3 regions of the Holzapfeliella sp. JNUCC 72 genome follow, and region 2 is predicted to be linked to each of the others. Evidence: riboswitches for the same ligand, from Rfam matches in the RefSeq annotation. Region 2 holds a riboswitch; each other region holds the start of a gene.
What was found. A riboswitch is a leader RNA that binds a small molecule or an ion and turns the genes downstream of it on or off. The one in region 2 is predicted to bind lysine.

Region 1: it holds a riboswitch for lysine, as region 2 does, so the genes downstream of both, lysA (diaminopimelate decarboxylase) here and JNUCC72_RS05475 (ABC transporter permease subunit) in region 2, are expected to answer to the same signal.
Region 3: it holds a riboswitch for lysine, as region 2 does, so the genes downstream of both, JNUCC72_RS02000 (aminotransferase class I/II-fold pyridoxal phosphate-dependent enzyme) here and JNUCC72_RS05475 (ABC transporter permease subunit) in region 2, are expected to answer to the same signal.

Annotation. Positions count from the first base shown of each region.
Region 1 is NZ_CM132220.1:747,661-753,833, reverse strand. Features, by position in the region: gene JNUCC72_RS03685 (cation:proton antiporter) at 1-857, shown strand, start outside; gene dapF (diaminopimelate epimerase) at 854-1,837, opposite strand; gene JNUCC72_RS03675 (aspartate kinase) at 1,848-3,200, opposite strand; lysine riboswitch at 3,401-3,576, shown strand; gene lysA (diaminopimelate decarboxylase) at 3,674-4,978, shown strand; gene dapD (2,3,4,5-tetrahydropyridine-2,6-dicarboxylate N-acetyltransferase) at 5,001-5,711, shown strand; gene JNUCC72_RS03660 (N-acetyldiaminopimelate deacetylase) at 5,735-6,173, shown strand, end outside.
Region 2 is NZ_CM132220.1:1,107,054-1,113,226, forward strand. Features, by position in the region: gene JNUCC72_RS05460 (aldo/keto reductase) at 1-463, shown strand, start outside; gene JNUCC72_RS05465 (hypothetical protein) at 498-671, opposite strand; gene JNUCC72_RS05470 (NAD(P)H-dependent oxidoreductase) at 661-1,359, opposite strand; lysine riboswitch at 1,428-1,603, shown strand; gene JNUCC72_RS05475 (ABC transporter permease subunit) at 1,752-3,299, shown strand; gene JNUCC72_RS05480 (amino acid ABC transporter ATP-binding protein) at 3,299-4,045, shown strand; gene JNUCC72_RS05485 (YfbR-like 5'-deoxynucleotidase) at 4,076-4,705, opposite strand; gene JNUCC72_RS05490 (hypothetical protein) at 4,822-4,962, opposite strand; gene JNUCC72_RS05495 (YitT family protein) at 5,030-5,872, opposite strand; gene JNUCC72_RS05500 (YczE/YyaS/YitT family protein) at 5,897-6,173, opposite strand, start outside.
Region 3 is NZ_CM132220.1:414,528-420,700, forward strand. Features, by position in the region: gene glnA (type I glutamate--ammonia ligase) at 1-1,229, shown strand, start outside; gene JNUCC72_RS01990 (LysR family transcriptional regulator) at 1,252-2,064, opposite strand; gene JNUCC72_RS01995 (YeiH family protein) at 2,184-3,185, shown strand; lysine riboswitch at 3,262-3,441, shown strand; gene JNUCC72_RS02000 (aminotransferase class I/II-fold pyridoxal phosphate-dependent enzyme) at 3,558-4,742, shown strand; gene ppcA (phosphoenolpyruvate carboxylase) at 4,799-6,173, shown strand, end outside.

The DNA.
Region 1 (6,173 bases), 360 kb from region 2:
TTGTGCTGGCATTAGGCTACAGCTTACTACTAAGTTACTTTAATATTTTTTCGGAATTTTTATTTGCAACAATTTTATTTACCACAATGACAATTGGCATGATTTTAGTTGCACTAAAAGATAAAAAACTTGAAAATACTAGTTATGGACAAACCCTGCTTCTAATTGCAATTCTGGGTGTTGTTATCCCATTAATTGAAATCACTTTTTATATGACATTTAAAGGTGCCAGGGGAGCAATACTTTGGTTATTCCCACTCGTATTTATAGTGGCATTATTATTATTGAACGTCAAAAAAGTCCATCAGTTTTTTGATAAAATAGACAAGTCAACAACACAGTTAGATATTCGGTTAGCTTTCTTTTTAATTATTGTATTAGTTACAGTTGCTGAAAAAACAGGTGTTGAAAATATTTTAGGGTGTTTCTTAGCAGGGTTGGTCATGAAATCACTTAATCCAAGCGAAGAAACAAAGCAAAAATTAACCTCAATTGGATATGGATTCTTTATTCCAATATTTTTCATTTCAACTGGATTAAAATTAGACTTAAAAAGTTTAGTGAGTGATCCTAATACGCTGATGTTGATTCCTATTTTCTTCTTTGGGTTTATGTTGACAAGACTTCTAGTCGTACCAATTTTGATGCAAAAATACTCATTCAGACAAGCACTTTCAGGCATGATGTTGACAACAACAACTATTACGTTGATTGTACCTAATGTTACCCTAGGTCAAAGTGCAAATATTATTGATGCAAAGCAAGCAGGTGCTTTTATTCTAGCGGCTGTTATTACAACAATTGTTGATCCAATTGTATTCTCGAAAATATACCCACAAAAAAAACAAGCAGATTAGTCTGCTTGTTTTTTTATTTGTTCAATAAATTTTAGATAGCTTTTCTGTTCTCCTGTTTCACTAACAGTGGCGTGATTGAATTGACGATTGAATAAATCATCTTCAGATATTGTGATGTTATGAGTGTGAGTGGCGTTGCCGATTAACTCTATCCAAAAGTCATTATTAGATTCTTTGTGAACAATCGTTTTAACGACACCACCTGGATTATAAACGGTTATTTCATCTGAAGGAAAAGAATCGATACCTTTATGTAAAACATAAGCAAGAGAAGTCGCAGACATTCCAGTACCACAAGCATTTGTGAAGCCAACACCGCGCTCAAATGTACGAACAAAAAGCGTATTATCTGATAGTATTTTTCCAAAATTGACATTAACACCATCAGGGAAATAATCATTCTTTTGATTGAGTTTTTCCCCTAATGTTTCAAGTGTGTTATTTAAGTCTTCATCTGTTTGAACAAAACTAATTAAGTGAGGATTAGGGACCGCGATAGCATAGAAATTTAAATGATCATTAAATTTTGGAACGGGTGAGTTGAGTAATTGTGTTGTTCCTAGGTTATGAAAAGGGAAGTAATGGTTATCAAAGTGGACAGGTGAGATTTCCACACCAAACGCAGGAACGTTTTGAGCCAGGCTGTCTTGTTTTTTAACAGTTAAATTTGCATTAGCTGTTTCGACTTTGAATTCAGATTCTTGATATTTTTCGGCTAAATAACGCGCCACCGTACGCAATCCATTGCCACACATAGATGCCTCGCTACCATCGGCATTAATGACGCGCATTTTGCCTAAACAATCGGTATTTTGAGATTTTGAGACGACTAATAGACCATCGGCCCCCTCCAAAAAAGATTCTGTTAGTTGCTGTGTAAGTGCGATGATTTGGTCATCTGAGGGATTAAATGAAAGTTGATCTAAGTCTAAAATAAAAAACTGGTTAGATGAACCGTGAACTTTTTGTAATGTAATCATTGTTAAACTCCTAACTAAAAAAATTATGATAAATATAGTCTATTGCTAAATCAGCATCGGCTTGTCTAGTCCCAAGCATTACAGAAATTCTTGAGGCACCTTGATTAATCATATGAATGCCAATATTATTTTGAGCCAGTGGCGAAATGACACGATCTAAGACACCAATATTATCTTTCATACCTTCACCAACAACCATGATAATGGCGTAATCATTAATCCATTGCATTTCGTCTGGTTGAAGAGTGTTTTTAATCTCTTGACAAAGTTGTTTGATTTTAAGGTCTGTAAGTTGGCTTTTATCAAAGATAATTGTCAAATCATCGATACCTGAAGGCATATGCTCATAAGAAACATTATAGCGATATAAAATCTCTAGCAATTTTAATGTGAAGCCAACCTCTTTATTAAGTAGATAACGGTGGAGATATAAAGCAGCAAAACGATCAGAGCTGGCCACACCTGTTATTAAATGTTCTGGCTCAAAATCATTTTCAGGTACGATAAGTGTGCCCGGTAAATCAGGATGGTTAGTGTTTTTAACGTTAATAGTAATTTCAGCTTCAATTGCTGGAATAATGGCTTCATCATGGAATACTGAAAATCCAGCGTAAGAGAGTTCACGTAATTCACGATAAGTCATTTTATTAATGGCATATGGATTTTTGACAGTATTAGGGTTTGCTGCATAAATTGCATCAACATCTGTGAAATTTTCATAGCAGCTGGCATTGAAGCCTTTTGACAAGATAGCACCTGTAATATCTGAGCCACCACGTGAAAAAGTGGCGATTTTATTGTCTTTAGTGATGCCAAAGAATCCAGGTACAATTAAAAGCTCATCACCAACATCAATTGATTTAATGTTGTCGTAAGTTTCATCTAAAACTTGTGCGTTATTAGCTGAATCACTAACATAAAATCCAAATTTTTCCGGATCTAGAAATCGAGCTTTAAGCCCTAGATGGTTTAAAATCAATGTCATTAGCTTTGCGTTTAATCGTTCACCATGAGCTTTAAAACAAGCCATTAGATAGGCGTTGTTTTCGAATTTTTCATACTTTAATTTTTCGATTTTATCTTTAATGCTTTGCAATTCTTCTTCTTCTAAATCAAAGTGGTTTGCGATTTCAACATATCGGTTGAATAGCTGTTCGGTGATTGATTCAGTAGGCTTGTTTTCGATTGTAAGTGTAGCGTATTTGATTAATAAATCTGTAACTTTCGTATCAGAAGCACTTCTTTTTCCTGGGGCTGAAGTCACAACAACTTTGCGACTTGAATCTTGTTTTAAAATATTAATAACTTTCTCAAACTGTTGTCCTGAAGCTAGCGAGCTTCCGCCAAATTTAACTACTTTCATAAAAATTCCCCTTTAGCTTTCTTTTCAAATGATAAGTAAATTAAATTTAACATGCCTGTTTTAAATTTCAACACCCAAATCCGACTAATACATGTCGTTTTAAAGGTCAATATATGGAAATAAATAAAAATAAAAAAATTTTTAAAAAATAATTAACCTAATGGTTTGACTTTTGATTGGTTTTATTATAATATTTTAATCACATCGAAGAGGTTGCAGCTAACATTATTAGAAATAACTAGTCTTCTGTTAAGACAATTATGTTATTTTGAAAGGGGAAGTTGCCGAAGCTAGTACTTAAGCAGATAAGTATCGGCTGGGACATGATTGAACAAGTCATGGACTGTCGCAGTAATTGCGGAGAGCTATCGACAAACGAACAATCATGATGAATGTGAAACTTTCAAAGGGTTCTTTTGTTATTTTAGATAGCAGAAGAACCCTTTTTATATAGTCTTGGAGGAATTTTCGTTATGGAACATAATTTTAATTTAGTCACAAATGCGAATCATCATTTAGAAATAGGCGGAATCGATACTGTTGATTTGGTTCAAAAATATCAGACGCCATTAGTTGTTTATGATATTTCAAAAATCAAACAACAAATTGCAGGATTCAAATCTGTTTTTGAGCAAAACGATGTTGAATATGAAATTAGTTATGCTAGCAAGGCATTTTCATGTTTAGCCTTATATGAATTGATGCAAAAAGAAAATCTACATCTGGATGTAGTATCTGGTGGCGAATTATTCACCGCGCAACAAGCTGGATTTGATTTATCAAAAATTAGTTTTCATGGCAATAATAAATCATTTGATGAAATCAAAATGGCTGTCGATGCGGGTGTAGGTGTTATCGTCCTTGATAACTTTCATGAGATTGAATTGCTATCGTCTTACTTGATTGATACCCAGCAACAAGCTGATGTGATGTTGAGAATCACACCCGGAATATCAGCACATACACATGACTATATTCAAACTGGTCAAGAAGACAGTAAATTTGGCTTTGATTTAAATTCTGGTCAAGCTGAAGAAGCTTTGACAACGGTTTTAAACAATCCTAACTTGACTATGAAAGGATTCCATTCACATATTGGATCACAAATATTTGAAGTTAATGGGTTTGAAATGGCAGCTGAAAAGCTGATTGATTTAGCCAATGATTGGTATCAAAAATATAGTTATCAACCAGATGTGATTAACGTTGGTGGTGGTTTTGGAATTGCTTACACAAATGATGATAAACCGCTAGCACCTGAGGTATTTGTTGATGCAATCATCAAAAAAATCAAAGAAAAAACAGCAGATTTTGGTTTAAAAATGCCAGCGATTTGGATAGAACCTGGAAGATCGATTGTAGGACCTGCAGGTTATAACTTATATACAATCGGTTCTCGTAAAGAAATCCCAGGAAAATCTGCTTATGTGAGTGTTGATGGTGGTATGGGAGATAATGTTCGACCAGCACTTTACCAAGCAGAATATGAAGCTGCAATTGCTAATAAAATGGATCAAGAACCAGTAGAAAATGTCCGTGTGGCAGGTAAATATTGCGAATCAGGAGACATTTTGATTCAAAAAGCAGCTTTTCCAAAAACACAACCGGGCGATATTGTTGCAATGCTTAATACGGGTGCTTATGGTTACTCAATGGCGTCAAATTATAATCGTAATTTAAAACCCGCAGTTGTTTTTGTTGAAAACGGAAAAGATGACTTAGCAATTAAAAGACAAAGTTACCAAGACTTAATCAAATTAGAAAACAGTTTATATTAATTATCAAAAAGGAGACTATATAATGGAAAGAAAAAGCGCACAAGAAATTATTAACTTTATTGGAAATGCCGAAAAACAAACACCTGTTAAGGTTTATATCAAGGGACAATTAAGTGAGATTAATTTTCCAAATACAATTAAAGCTTTTGTAGAATCAAAAACAGGGACACTATTTGGTAACTGGGCTGATGTTGAACAAGTCTTAGCTGATAATCAATCTTTAATTACAGAATACGAAATTGAAAACCATATGAGAAATTCAGCGGTTCCACTATTAGATATGAAGAAAGTTAATGCGCGTATTGAACCAGGTGCTATCATTCGTGACCAGGTTTACATTGGAGATAACGCTGTTATTATGATGGGCGCTTTAATCAACATTGGTGCTGAAATTGGAGAAGGTACAATGATTGATATGGGAGTAATCCTAGGTGGGCGTGCAACTGTTGGTAAGAATGCTCACATTGGTGCCGGAACAGTTTTAGCGGGTGTCATTGAGCCAGCATCAGCAACACCGGTTGTGATTGAAGATGATGTTGTGATTGGGGCTAATGCCGTTGTGATTGAAGGCGTTCGTGTTGGTAAAGGTGCTGTTGTTGCTGCAGGTGCAATCGTAACTAGAGATGTTGAACCGTACACTGTTGTTGGGGGCGTACCCGCAAGAGTCTTGAAAAAAATTGATGATCAAACTAAATCAAAAACAGGACTTGAAGAAGCATTAAGAAAAATGTAAAAAAACTTGAGGGGGAAAGTTAAATGTTACCACAGACGCAAAGAGTCGCTATTAGAAGAGAATTTCATCAGTATCCAGAACTTGCTTTACAAGAAGTAGAAACCAAGCAAAGAATCAAAAAAATTATTGCTGGCTTTAAACAAGACTTTTTGAGTTTTAAGCATTTAAAAGAATTGCCAACAGCCTTGCTTGTTCATGTTAAAGGAACTCGTCCTAAACGAACAATTGGTTACCGAGCAGATATGGATGCACTTCCTGTTACTGAAAAGACAGGACTTGAATTTACTTCTAAGAACGAAAATAAAATGCATGCCTGTGGTCATGATATTCATTTAACTGTCGCTCTAAGTATTTTAAGTTATTATGCTGACAATCAACCTGAAGACAACTTAGTATTCTTTTTTCAACCAGCCGAAGAAAGTGAAAATGGTGGAAAGATAGCTTATGAACTAGGTGCTTTTG
Region 2 (6,173 bases):
TGCAATTGGTGTCTCAAACTTTGATAACGAACGTATGCAAAACTTACTTGATCACGCTACGATTATTCCAGCTGTTAACCAAATGGAATACAATCCACTAATTCAAGAACGTGACATTTTAGCATTCAACCAACAACATGGTATTCATTTACAAGCTTGGTCACCTCTTGGCGGTGGCGCTGTTCTAACTGATCCTGAACTACAAAAAATTGCTGATAAGTACAACAAAACAATTGCTCAAGTTGTTCTACGTTGGAACTTCCAAAGCGGTATTATCACAATTCCTAAATCTGTTCATGAAGAACGTATCCAACAAAATGCTGACATCTTTGACTTTGAATTATCTGCTCAAGATATGCAAAAATTATACAGCATGAACCAAGAAAAACGTTCACTTTGGTACAACGACTTTTCATGGGAAGGCGGCTCAATCAACGAAGCTGTTGAAGAATGGGGCGACTAAACAAAAAAGACTGACAATTGTCAGTCTTTTTTGTTTACCATTGTTCATGGTTCCACAATCTACCATCAAGTTCCCCTTCTGCTAAATCACGGCGAACTTCTAGTTGATGTTGAAATTGATTGAGATAACTCAACAATGCACGTTTTTCATAATTATTTTCGTTCTTTGATGCCTCTTCAATAATGGCCTTCATCCAATCATTCTTCATTGTCCTTCACCTCATCTAGTGCATCTCTTAGATCTTTGTAATCAGTCAATTGTTCATCTATCGTATCAACAACAGCCTGCAATTGAATATTGTCGTTTAAGTTACTATTTTGTCTAATTTTGTTAAGCAAAAATTGACCCTTATCCACAAAACTTGGTTTAATCAATTCCACGTGAATTAAGTAATCAACTAACAATTGGTAGTGTTGTTGTTCATTTAAATAAGCAAACTGATACACAATAAATGGGGTTAGGTAATTAAATCCTAATTCATTTGCAAAAACTTGATAAGGTCTTAAAATCTCATTTAAACTAAATTGTGATTTTTGTCCGGGTTGAAAATCTTTTTGAGGTTGTCCTGTATTGATAACTAAAGATAAACTTTTTCGTTTAAGCTGATTCAATTTTGTTAGCTCATTTATAAATCGATTAGTAAAAATGTCATCTTGCCATTTTTTAAGTGAGTAAGGTGCTGAGTACCAATACAAAGGAAATTGAAAAATAACATGGTCTGCAGCTAAAATATTTTCTTGGTGTTGTTTCCTATTAAATTGTTGGTTTTGCATAATTTGCTCATCTAAAACTGTTACCTCGACTTCAGCGTCTGCTAAAGCGAGCGTTGATTTAAAAAATTGTTGCGTAACAGAATTATTAACATCTGGATGAGAAACAAAAATATGGACTTTCATTGGCTTCCTCCTGGTTTTCGTTGACAATATTCTATTCTAAGGGTATCATATGTAAGTAATTTAATAAGAAATGCAATAGAGGTTGCGATAATCACTATTTAGTTGCGAGTGTGTAGTTCACAAAGACCAGCTAAGGCAGGATTTTATCGCCGAAGAAGACTTGTTGCCTACACAATAATTCTTCTGGGTCTAGTTGGCAAACAACTAGAACTGTCTCAGTTATCTGAGGAGTGCTATTATGTTATTTAATAATCAGTAATTTATTTCATAATGCCTCAAAACCTTTATTTTTTAAAGGTTTTTTTTATTGTGTTAAATCAAAAACATGAAGGAGTAATTTTATGAAAACTTTGAAAGTTAACCCGCTTTTAACTTTCTTTTCAGCTATTATCATGCTTGTTGGATTAGCTAATTTATCCACTAACCAAGTACACGCTGAAGAAAGTGATACATTACGTGTCGGAATGGAGGCTAACTATCCGCCTTACAACTGGACACAACAAGATGATTCCAATGGGGCCGTTAAAATTGACGGAGAATCATTATATGCTAATGGTTATGATGTTCAAATGGCTAAAAAAATTGCCGCTGGACTTGGCAAAAAAAATGTTGTTGTTGCTAAAACACAATGGGATGGACTACTTCCTTCTCTAACTTCTGGCAAAATCGATATGATTATCGCCGGTATGTCACCAACACCCGAACGCCGTCAAGCTATTGACTTTACAAACGCCTACTATACTTCAAATATTGTAATGGTCGTAAATAGTACTGGAAAATACGCCAATGCAACTAGCTTAGCTGACTTCAATGGTGCAAAAATAACTGGACAACTTGGCACTTTCCACTATGACGCTATTAACCAAATCAAAGGTGCCATCAAAGAACCTGCTATGAAAGACTTTTCAGCAATGCGTGTGTCTCTTGAATCAAAAACTATCGATGGTTACGTTTCTGAAAAGCCGGAAGGCATTAGCGTTTCAAGTGCTAATCCAAATCTTAAAATGATTGAATTCAAAAGAGGACAAGGTTTCCATTTAGATCCTTCAGAAACACAAAGTGCAATTGGATTACGTAAAGGTGATTCAAATCTTGAAAAAGTTAACGAAATTCTAGCAACTATTCCCGAAGATGAACGTGATAAAATGATGACAACAGCCGTTCACAGTCAGCCAAAACCTGCGACTGAAGGTAATTGGTTCATCAATATTTGGCAACAATATGGTGCTATGTTACTTCGTGGTACTGCTATGACAGTTTTCATTTCATTAATCGGAACTATCGTCGGTTTCTTCATTGGTTTGTTAGTTGGAATTATCAGAACGATTCCACTTGCTAAATCGCGTGGTAAACGTTGGACGACTAGAGTTGCTAGTTTCCTGGCTTCTGTTTATATCGAACTGTTCCGTGGAACACCGATGATTGTGCAAGCTGCTGTATTCTACTACGGTGCTGCTCAAATGTTTGGGCTTAACTTAGACCGTACTTTAGCTGCTTTAATTGTTGTTTCAATTAACACAGGGGCTTACCTTTCTGAAATCATCCGTAGTGGGATTATTTCAACTGACGAAGGACAATTTGAAGCTGCAAGTGCTTTAGGAATGAATCACTTCCAACGAATGAGAAAAATCATTCTCCCTCAAGCTGTTCGTAACAGTTTACCTTCTGTTGCTAACGAATTCATCGTTAACATCAAAGATACTTCCGTCTTGAGCATCATCTCAGTTTCTGAACTATTCTTCACAGGTTCAACAATTGCTGGACAAAACTTCCAGTTCTTCCACACTTACCTAACAATTACATTTATTTACTTAGTTCTAACCTTTACAATTACACGTATCTTCAGACTTATCGAAAAGAAATTAAATGGTCCTAAAGATTACAATTTAATGGCTAATCAAGAACAAGTGACTTCTAATTCAAGAGAGGTGAAAAACTAATGGCTAACCAAGACTCAATTATTAGTGTTCGTAACTTAGAGAAAAAATTTGGAAATCATCTTGTTTTAAAAGATATTTCACTAGATGTTACACCGGGTGAAGTTGTAACCATTATTGGTTCTTCCGGTTCTGGTAAATCAACTTTACTAAGATGTTTAAACTTGCTTGAAGATCCAACTAATGGCGAAATTAACTTCAAAGGTGAAAACATTTTAGGTAACGGTTTTGAAATTACCAAGTACCGTTCCAAAGTCGGCATGGTTTTTCAATCCTTTAACTTATTCAACAACTTAGACGTTCTTGAAAACTGTATTGTAGGCCAAACGACTGTTCTTGGCCGTTCACGACAAGAAGCTGAAGAAATGGCTATGGAACAACTTAAAAAAGTTGGTATGGATCCTTACATCAAGGCAAAACCTGCTCAACTTTCAGGTGGACAAAAACAACGTGTTGCGATTGCTCGTGCCGTTTCAATGTCACCAGATGTCCTATTGTTCGATGAACCTACCAGTGCGCTTGACCCTGAAATGGTTGAAGACGTGCTTGCTTCTATGAAAGCATTAGCACATACTGGTTTGACTATGATTTTAGTTACTCATGAAATGGCTTTTGCCCGTGATGTTTCTGACCACATTGTTTTCATGGATAAAGGTGTTGTTGCTGAAGAAGGCACACCAGAAGAAATCTTCAATAATCCAAAAGAAGACCGTACAAAAGAGTTCTTAAAACGCTACTTGAATCAATAAAAAAACACCGCTTTAAGCGGTGTTTTTTTATTACTCTAAAATTAAGTTTGTGACTTCCATCACTCTTGTTCTAAATGGAAAGTCTTCTGATAACATTTCAGGTAAAATATTTTCAAAGAAATACTGCACACTATATAAGTGATTAAATTTCTTGATGCTTTGCAAACTTTCACGATAAATTTCCATGAAAACTTCTTGTGGATTGCCTTTTTGAATTTCACCAAATGCTTCATACAATAAGTCCATTTTATCTGAGATTGATAAAATCTGACCTTCTAGCGTATCATCTTTCCCCTCAGATAATCGTCTACGGTAGCGTTCTTGTAATTCTTTTGGGATTTCATTTTGAATAAAGTTTTCGGTCATTGAATCTTCCACATTGGCAATCAACTCGCGTAATTCAGAAGTCGCATATTTAACAGGTGTCTTAATATCACCGATGAAACGCTCTGTATAGTCGTGATTTAAGGCTTTTTCGTATAGCACACGCCAATTAATCGTATGTCCTGAAATCTCCTCTAAATCGCCTAGCATTTGCGCCATTTGTGTCACTCTGAATGAGTGTGTAGACACTGAATGTTGTTGATATTGAAAGTACCCCGGTGCACGATTCAATGTTTCTAAGTTGTTAAGTCCTTGTAAGTAAGCATGCATTCCCATAAAAATATCCTCCTAATTTTTGACAAATTTTTTCTATGTTATCAAATATCAACTTTAAAAACAACTTTTGCTCAAAAAAAAGCGGTGATATATTACTATATCATCGCTTTAGTTTATTAGTCGTTATTTTTTCTTGATTTCAAAAAGTTAATAACATCTAAGTTATCTTGTAAACGTTTTTTCAAGTTTGTACTATTTACTGGACGACGGTCATTACCTACGCCGACGTGCACGTTTGTTCTCTTGTTGTGTCCCATAATATCTCTCCTTATTTTAATCTTTCTAGTCTATAATATAGAAAATCAGGAATAAAATCAAGTATACCTAATCTTTTAATGAAAATCCACCATGAACTTCCGAGGCATTGTAAACTAAAACAAAAGCCTCAGGATCAATATCTTCTAAAATACTTAATAAAGCAAAGTAATCATTATTCTCAATAACCACCATAATCATGCGGTTTTCATCACCACTGTGACCACCTGTTACATCAAATATAGTCGTTGTCGTTCCATAAGCCAAAATAGCTTTTCTTATTTCATTTTCTTTTTCCGTCGACATAATATAAAGCACTTTTTTTCTATCTAGGCCGGTTTCAATGTAATCAATAACAGCAGAAGAAATTACTAACGCTATAGTGGCAACTACAAAGCTTTCAAATCCTGTAACAAAAATATTGAAGAACGTTACGACTAAATCGATTACTAATAAGGTAATGGGTTCTTTAATTCTAAAATACTTTTTCACAATCATTGGTGGCACTGCTGTTCCACCGCTTGAAGCATTGCATCTGTACAATAGGGCTAGCCCAACTCCAAAAATTGCGCCAGAAGCAATTACACTAACAAACGGATCTTTAACTAACATGATTTCTGGTGTCAAAGCCAATCCAATTGGAAGCATTAAGCTACCCAAAGCAATATTTATTGTTGTCTTCTTTCCTAGAAACAGATACGACAAGACCAACATCAATAAGTTTAAAACTAAAACCGTCGCGTAAGTAGGAATTGAAAATACCGCATCTAGTAAAACTGAAACTCCACTAACACCACCCAATGCAATTTTGTGAGGTGCTGCGAAAAGATTAATACTGATTGCAATGATTTCAACACCCACAGCAATCAGGAAAAAACGTATTAGTGTTTTTGTTATTTTATTTTGATTCACTTATTACCATCCTTATTCATATACTTATTCATTTCTGTTTTCACGTTCTTTTTCTAACATCTCATACTGACGTTGAGAATTTTGTGCAACACGTTCAGCATCTTGATAATTTTGCTTAGCAACTTTAATACGGTTTTGCAATTCTTCATCACTAAAACCCGTCATTTCTTTTTGAATTTCAAAGGTTTCTTCATATGATTTTCTAACTGCTTCATAACCAACTTTTGTTGCAGCAACAAGGCGATTCCCTAAACTCTTAGGTGTTGGCTCAGCTGCAAATTCTTTAACATTTCGAACTAGC
Region 3 (6,173 bases), 490 kb from region 2:
AAGTGCCAGTTAGTCAACTAGAAAAAGTTTTGAACAACGAAGCTGCTTTTGATGGCTCTTCAATTGATGGATTTGTTAGAATTGAAGAAAGTGACATGTTATTACACCCTGACTTATCAACTTGGTTGATTTTTCCATGGGAAGTAGAACACGGTAAAGTTGCTCGCTTAATCTGTGATGTATACATGCCAGATGGTACACCATTCAAGGGTGACCCTCGTTACAATCTTCGTCGCGTTTTAAAACAAATGCAAGACAAAGGTTACTCAGCATTTAATATTGGACCTGAACCAGAGTTCTTCTTATTTAGATTAAACGAAAACAACAAACCATCTCTTGACTTGAACGACCAAGGTGGCTACTTTGATTTAGCACCTGTTGATTTAGGTGAAAACACACGTCGTGATATTGTTTTAGAACTTGAAAAAATGAATTTTGAAATTGAAGCTAGTCACCATGAAGTTGCACCTGGACAACATGAAATTGACTTCAAATACACTGATGCTCTTGAAGCAGCAGATAAAATTCAAACTTTTAAATTAGTAGTTAAAACTGTTGCAAGAAAACACGGTTTACATGCAACATTTATGCCAAAACCTCTACAAGGAATCAATGGATCAGGAATGCATATTAATATGTCACTATTCAAAGATGGTGATAATGTATTCTTTGACGAAAATACAGATAACCAATTATCTAAAGAAGCAATGTACTTCTTATCAGGTATTTTGAACCATGCAAAAGCATTGACAGCTTTAAACAACCCAACGGTTAACTCATACAAACGTCTAGTACCAGGGTTTGAAGCACCTGTATACATTGCATGGTCAGGTACAAACCGTTCACCTCTTATCCGTGTTCCTCAGTCACGTGGCCTTGGAACTCGTCTTGAATTAAGAAGTGTTGATCCAGCAGCTAACCCATACTTAGCTATTGCAGGAATCTTATCAGCTGGTCTTGAAGGACTTGAAACTAAAGAATTACCAGTAGAATCTGTTGATCGTAACATTTACCACATGACAGATGAAGAACGTCGTGAAAACAATATTACTGATCTTCCAGGAACATTGAATGAAGCGGTTGATGAATTCGCAAAAGATGCTGTCATCAAAGAATCATTAGGCGAACACTTAACACAAAGCTTTATTGATTCTAAGAAACTTGAATGGTCAGCATACCGTCAAACAGTTTCTGAATGGGAAAGAGACCAATACATGGAATTGTACTAAAATTAAAAGCTATCTGAATAATTCAGATAGCTTTTTTTATTTTGTCGATAAAGTTTGTGATTGAAGGATGGGTTTCAAATTTTTGATAAATGAGATAAAAGTGTCTAAAAAATGGAGCCCCTAGTTCTTGAAACATAATGGTGTTATCAATGGCATCTAGACTTACAATGGATTTACCAATCCCTTGTTTCAAAAGATCGACAATTAACTGATTATTTTTAACAATAATACTGTTTTTAGGTACAATATTATGATTGTTCAGATACTTTTTAGTGTAGTGATAAACGCCAGAACCTTCTTCTCTGAGCAACCACGTATCAGATTTAAGATTACCGGCCAATACTAATTGATCTGTTTTTATTTTTTCAGTAACAATCAAATTATGATGAACAGGTTTTTCGACGATACCAAAAGCCAAGCGATGATTTAACACATCATCTAAAATTTCTTTAGAATTATGTACTTCAGTAGCTAGATTATACTCGTTATAAATAGCAGAAGGTAATTGAGATAATAACTGAGGGACGAAGGTATGCGCGCTAGTTTGCGAACACGCGAATAATAAATCATATTTTTTGGGATTATCACTAATATCGGTTTGAATAGTTTGCCATTCTTTCAAAATTTTTGTGGTGCTTTGATATAGTCTGGTGGCATTAGGTGTTGGCTCTAGTTTAGCTTTACCATTTCTAATGAATAATTGTGTGTTTAGTCTTTCTTCTAGTTGTTTAACGTGTAATGAGAGGCTAGGTTGAGAAGAAAAAAGTTGTTCAGCTGCTTTTGAAAATGACAAGGTTTCATATACAGCAACAAAGGTATGCAGTAATTTGAACATAAAGAGTCCTTTCTTTTTGTTATTAAGGTTATTAATAGTATATATAGTTATTATCTATTAAACAAATATTAACATTAATGATGTGATATAGTTATGCCTGTATTGAAGGAGAGGAAAACATGAAAATCAAAAAATCTTTTTTACCAGGTATTGCAGTGACATTACTTGTCTCTGTTGTTGCTAAATATTTAGCAATTTATTTACCTTTTATTGGAGCAGAATCTTTGGCCATGTTGATGGGGATTTTGTTAGGTAATACTGTTTTAACACAGTCTAAGCTAAATTCAGGTGTTAAATGGTCAGAAAAATATCCCATTGAAATTGGAATTGCACTACTAGGGTTAACAGTAACGCTTAAAACTATAGAGTCTTTAGGGATTAATGGTATTTTATTTATTGTGTTGCAGATGTTGTTGACTATCATTGTGGCAATAGTGTTAGGGAAAAGAGTCTTTAAGGTATCAAAAAAATCATCGCTTTTAATGGCGGCAGGTAATGCTGTGTGTGGATCAAGTGCAATTGCGGCTGTATCGCCAGAAATCAAAGCAAATGATGATGAAAGACGAACTGCAGTAGCAACAGTTAGTTTAGTTGGAATTGTCTTATTAATTATTCTGCCAATTGTCGGTCCTGTTGTACTCGGTAAGCAAGACTTACTTTTAGGTGCATTAATAGGTGGGACTCTTCAATCTGTAGGACAAGTTGTGGGGACAGCGTCTTTAATTAATCAAGACGTGACAACATATGCAACACTATTTAAAATGTTGCGAGTGATTTTATTATCGGTAGTGGTTATCAGTTTTGCAAGAATGGCTCAGGGAAAAAGTCAAAAAACTGCCCAACCTAAAAAATCAGTTAGCCAATACATTAAAGTACCTTGGTTTATTTTGGCATTTATTATTTTTATTTTGATTAATAGTTATGTTAGTTTACCAACGCAGCTAACGCATAGTGCAAAAGAATTAACCAGTTTCTCTGGTGTTATTAATCTTGCTGGTATCGGCTTAAACTTAAAATTGAAAACGATTAAAGATTCCGGTAGTCGATTTTTAGGTTATGGATTATTAATTAGTTTGCTGCAAGTTGTAGGAGCAATTATCTTAATTAAGTTACTATTCTAATTACTTATTATTAGTAAAAAATTAAACAAAAATGAAATGCAAGGTTGAATTACACAAAAAAATAACTTATAGTTAATTTAGTAGAAGAGGTCGCAATTGACAATAGCTAGATAACTCGCTATCACAATAGCATTAGTTACTCTAGTGAGGGGATATTGCCGAAACGTCAAAGAGTTGTGACGATTTGATGTTGGGGTATGGTTGAATAAATCATAAACTGTCATAAGCATAAAACTTATGGAGCGCTATCGACAAATTGACATCTAAGCCAGTTTAGATTCTTTTGTCTGCCTAGACAAAGGAATCTTTTTTTGTCTAATATTTTAAATAGCCACTCTTCTGAATAATAATTTACGGAAATAGGAGACTGTCATGCCAGATTTATCATCAAAATTAAGTGCAACGTATAACGAAAAGTTAGACTTAGTTAATCCATCAGGGATTAGAAGCTTTGATCAAAAAATCTCAGCTATCCAAGATATTGTAAAACTAACAATTGGAGAACCTGATTTAGATACACCCGAACATATTAAAAATGCTGCAGTAGAAAGCATTCAAAATAATGATTCTCACTACTCAGCTCAAACAGGTAAATTAGAGCTTAGAAAAGCAGTTTCTGATTATTTAAAGCGTCAACAAGGTTTAAATTATAATCCAGAAGATGAAATAATCGTGACAATTGGTGCAACAGAAGCAATTTATGCCACTTTTGAAACGATGTTAAATCCAGGTGATAAAGTGATTGTGCCAACACCGACATTTGCACTTTATTTTCCTATTATCGAGTTGCTAGGTGCACATCCAATTATGGTTGACACCTCACAAACAGGCTTTCAATTAACACCTGAAAAATTGGCAGAAGTGATTGAAGAAGAAGGGCCTTCAGTTAAAGCAGTTTTACTTAATTATCCAAGTAATCCAACAGGGGTTGAATACGATAAAGAAACCGTTGAGGCTCTAGCGCAAGTTATTGAACAGCATGATATTTTTGTTGTTACAGATGAAATTTACTGTGAATTAACTTATGATGTTGATCATTTTTCAATTGCTAAGCTATTGCCTCAACAATCCATTTATATTAACGGATTATCTAAATCTCACGCTATGACAGGATATCGAATTGGTTACGTTTGTGGACCGAGAGAATTCATGTCAAAAGTTGCTAAAGTGCATGCTTTCATGGTGACTTCACCATCTAATCCTGCCCAAGTTGCAGCAACAGAAGCGCTTAATAACGGTGATAATGATGCGATTGAAATGCGTAAAATCTATCAAAAGCGTCGTGACTTAATTGTTGATGAATTAACAAGTATGAACTTTGAGATGGCTAAGCCTCATGGTGCGTTTTATCTATTTGCTAAAATTCCAGCATCATGTACACAAGATTCTTACCAGTTCGCACTAGAATTAGCTGAACAAGCAAAAGTTGGTGTCATACCTGGAAGTGCATTTGGTAAAGGTGGACAAGGTTACATTCGTTTTTCATATGCAGCTTCTGAAGCTGATATTCAACTAGCGATGGATCGTATTCGTGATTACCTTAAAACAGTCAGATAATTAGTAATTAAAATCAGGAGGACAATCAATTGACAGACAGAATGATACCAAACGTAATGGGAACTCAACATCCAGATAACGCTAACATTCCGTTCTTTAAAAAGCATCATAATCCATTTGTTTCAGCTTTTGAAGAAATCGATGAAGCTTATGCTAACTTTTCAACTTTAGATGCCGATGAATACATGTGGGACTGGGAAGGAAAGCATGCTGATTCTTCTGTTATTAGCCGTTTGTATACCAAACAATACGACTATTTCAAAAACCATGAACTTGGTGACGATAAATTTTTAACGTTTAGATTACCTAACATTTGGGAAGAAAAAGGTTATAGTTTAATGCAAGCTATGACAACTATGATGCTGGCAGAAGATTTTGCAGACGATTTAAAATTTAAAAAACGTCCGCTATTTGAAGCGGTTCTGCCAATGACGAAAAGTGCAGATCAACTGATTGCTATGGAAGATAAGTTTGCATCACTTGCACAATTCAAGAATAAAGAATTTGAAAATACACATCCTAATAGCGACCAACTCCAAATGATTCCACTATTTGAAAGTTTTGAAGCGCAGCTAGATGCTCCTGAAATTTTAAAAGAATATATGGCGATGTACAAAAAACACTTTAACCGCCCAATTGAGTATTTACGTGTTTTCTTAGCAGGTTCTGATTCTGCGCTTTCAAATGGATTTTTAAACAGTATTATTGGAAACAAGCTAGCATTATCTAGATTAGGTGCATTTTCAAAAGAAAGTGGCGTACCGGTTTATCCAATTGCTGGGGTAGGAAGTACAATCTTTAGAGGGGGACTTTCTCCTCAATCTGTTGATCGTTACCTTGAGGAATTCCCAGGACTTAAAACAGCAACTGTTCAATCGGCCTTTCGTTATGATTATCCAATTGATGAAGTCAAGTCAGCAATCGATAAATTACGTAATGGGTTACGTCAAAGTGAATTTAATATTGTAAATTCAGCTGACGAAGCAATCTTACTTGAAATTGCAGCAAAAACAGCCAAAGAGTACCACCATACACTAGATCCATTGATTAATGACTTGCAATCTGTTTTTGATGCCTTTCCAAAACGTCGTGACCGTCATCAACACGTGGGGATGATTGGTTATTCTCGAGATGTTGATGGTTACAAAATGCCTCGTGCGATTACCTTTACTGGTTCTTTATACTCGGTAGGAATTCCACCAGAAATTATCGGTTCAGGACAAGCATTGAGTAAATTATCAGAAGATGAATGGGCAACTTTACAAAGCTACTATCCAAATATGAAACGTGACTTTGAACATATATTAGGATTTTATAGTCCAGAAGCAATGGCAGTCTTAAAACAAATCAATCCAGAATTTGGTAAGATTGAAGCCGACGTCGCAGATTTAACGAAACGTTTTGACATTGAAGCTGGTCCAAAAACAAAAG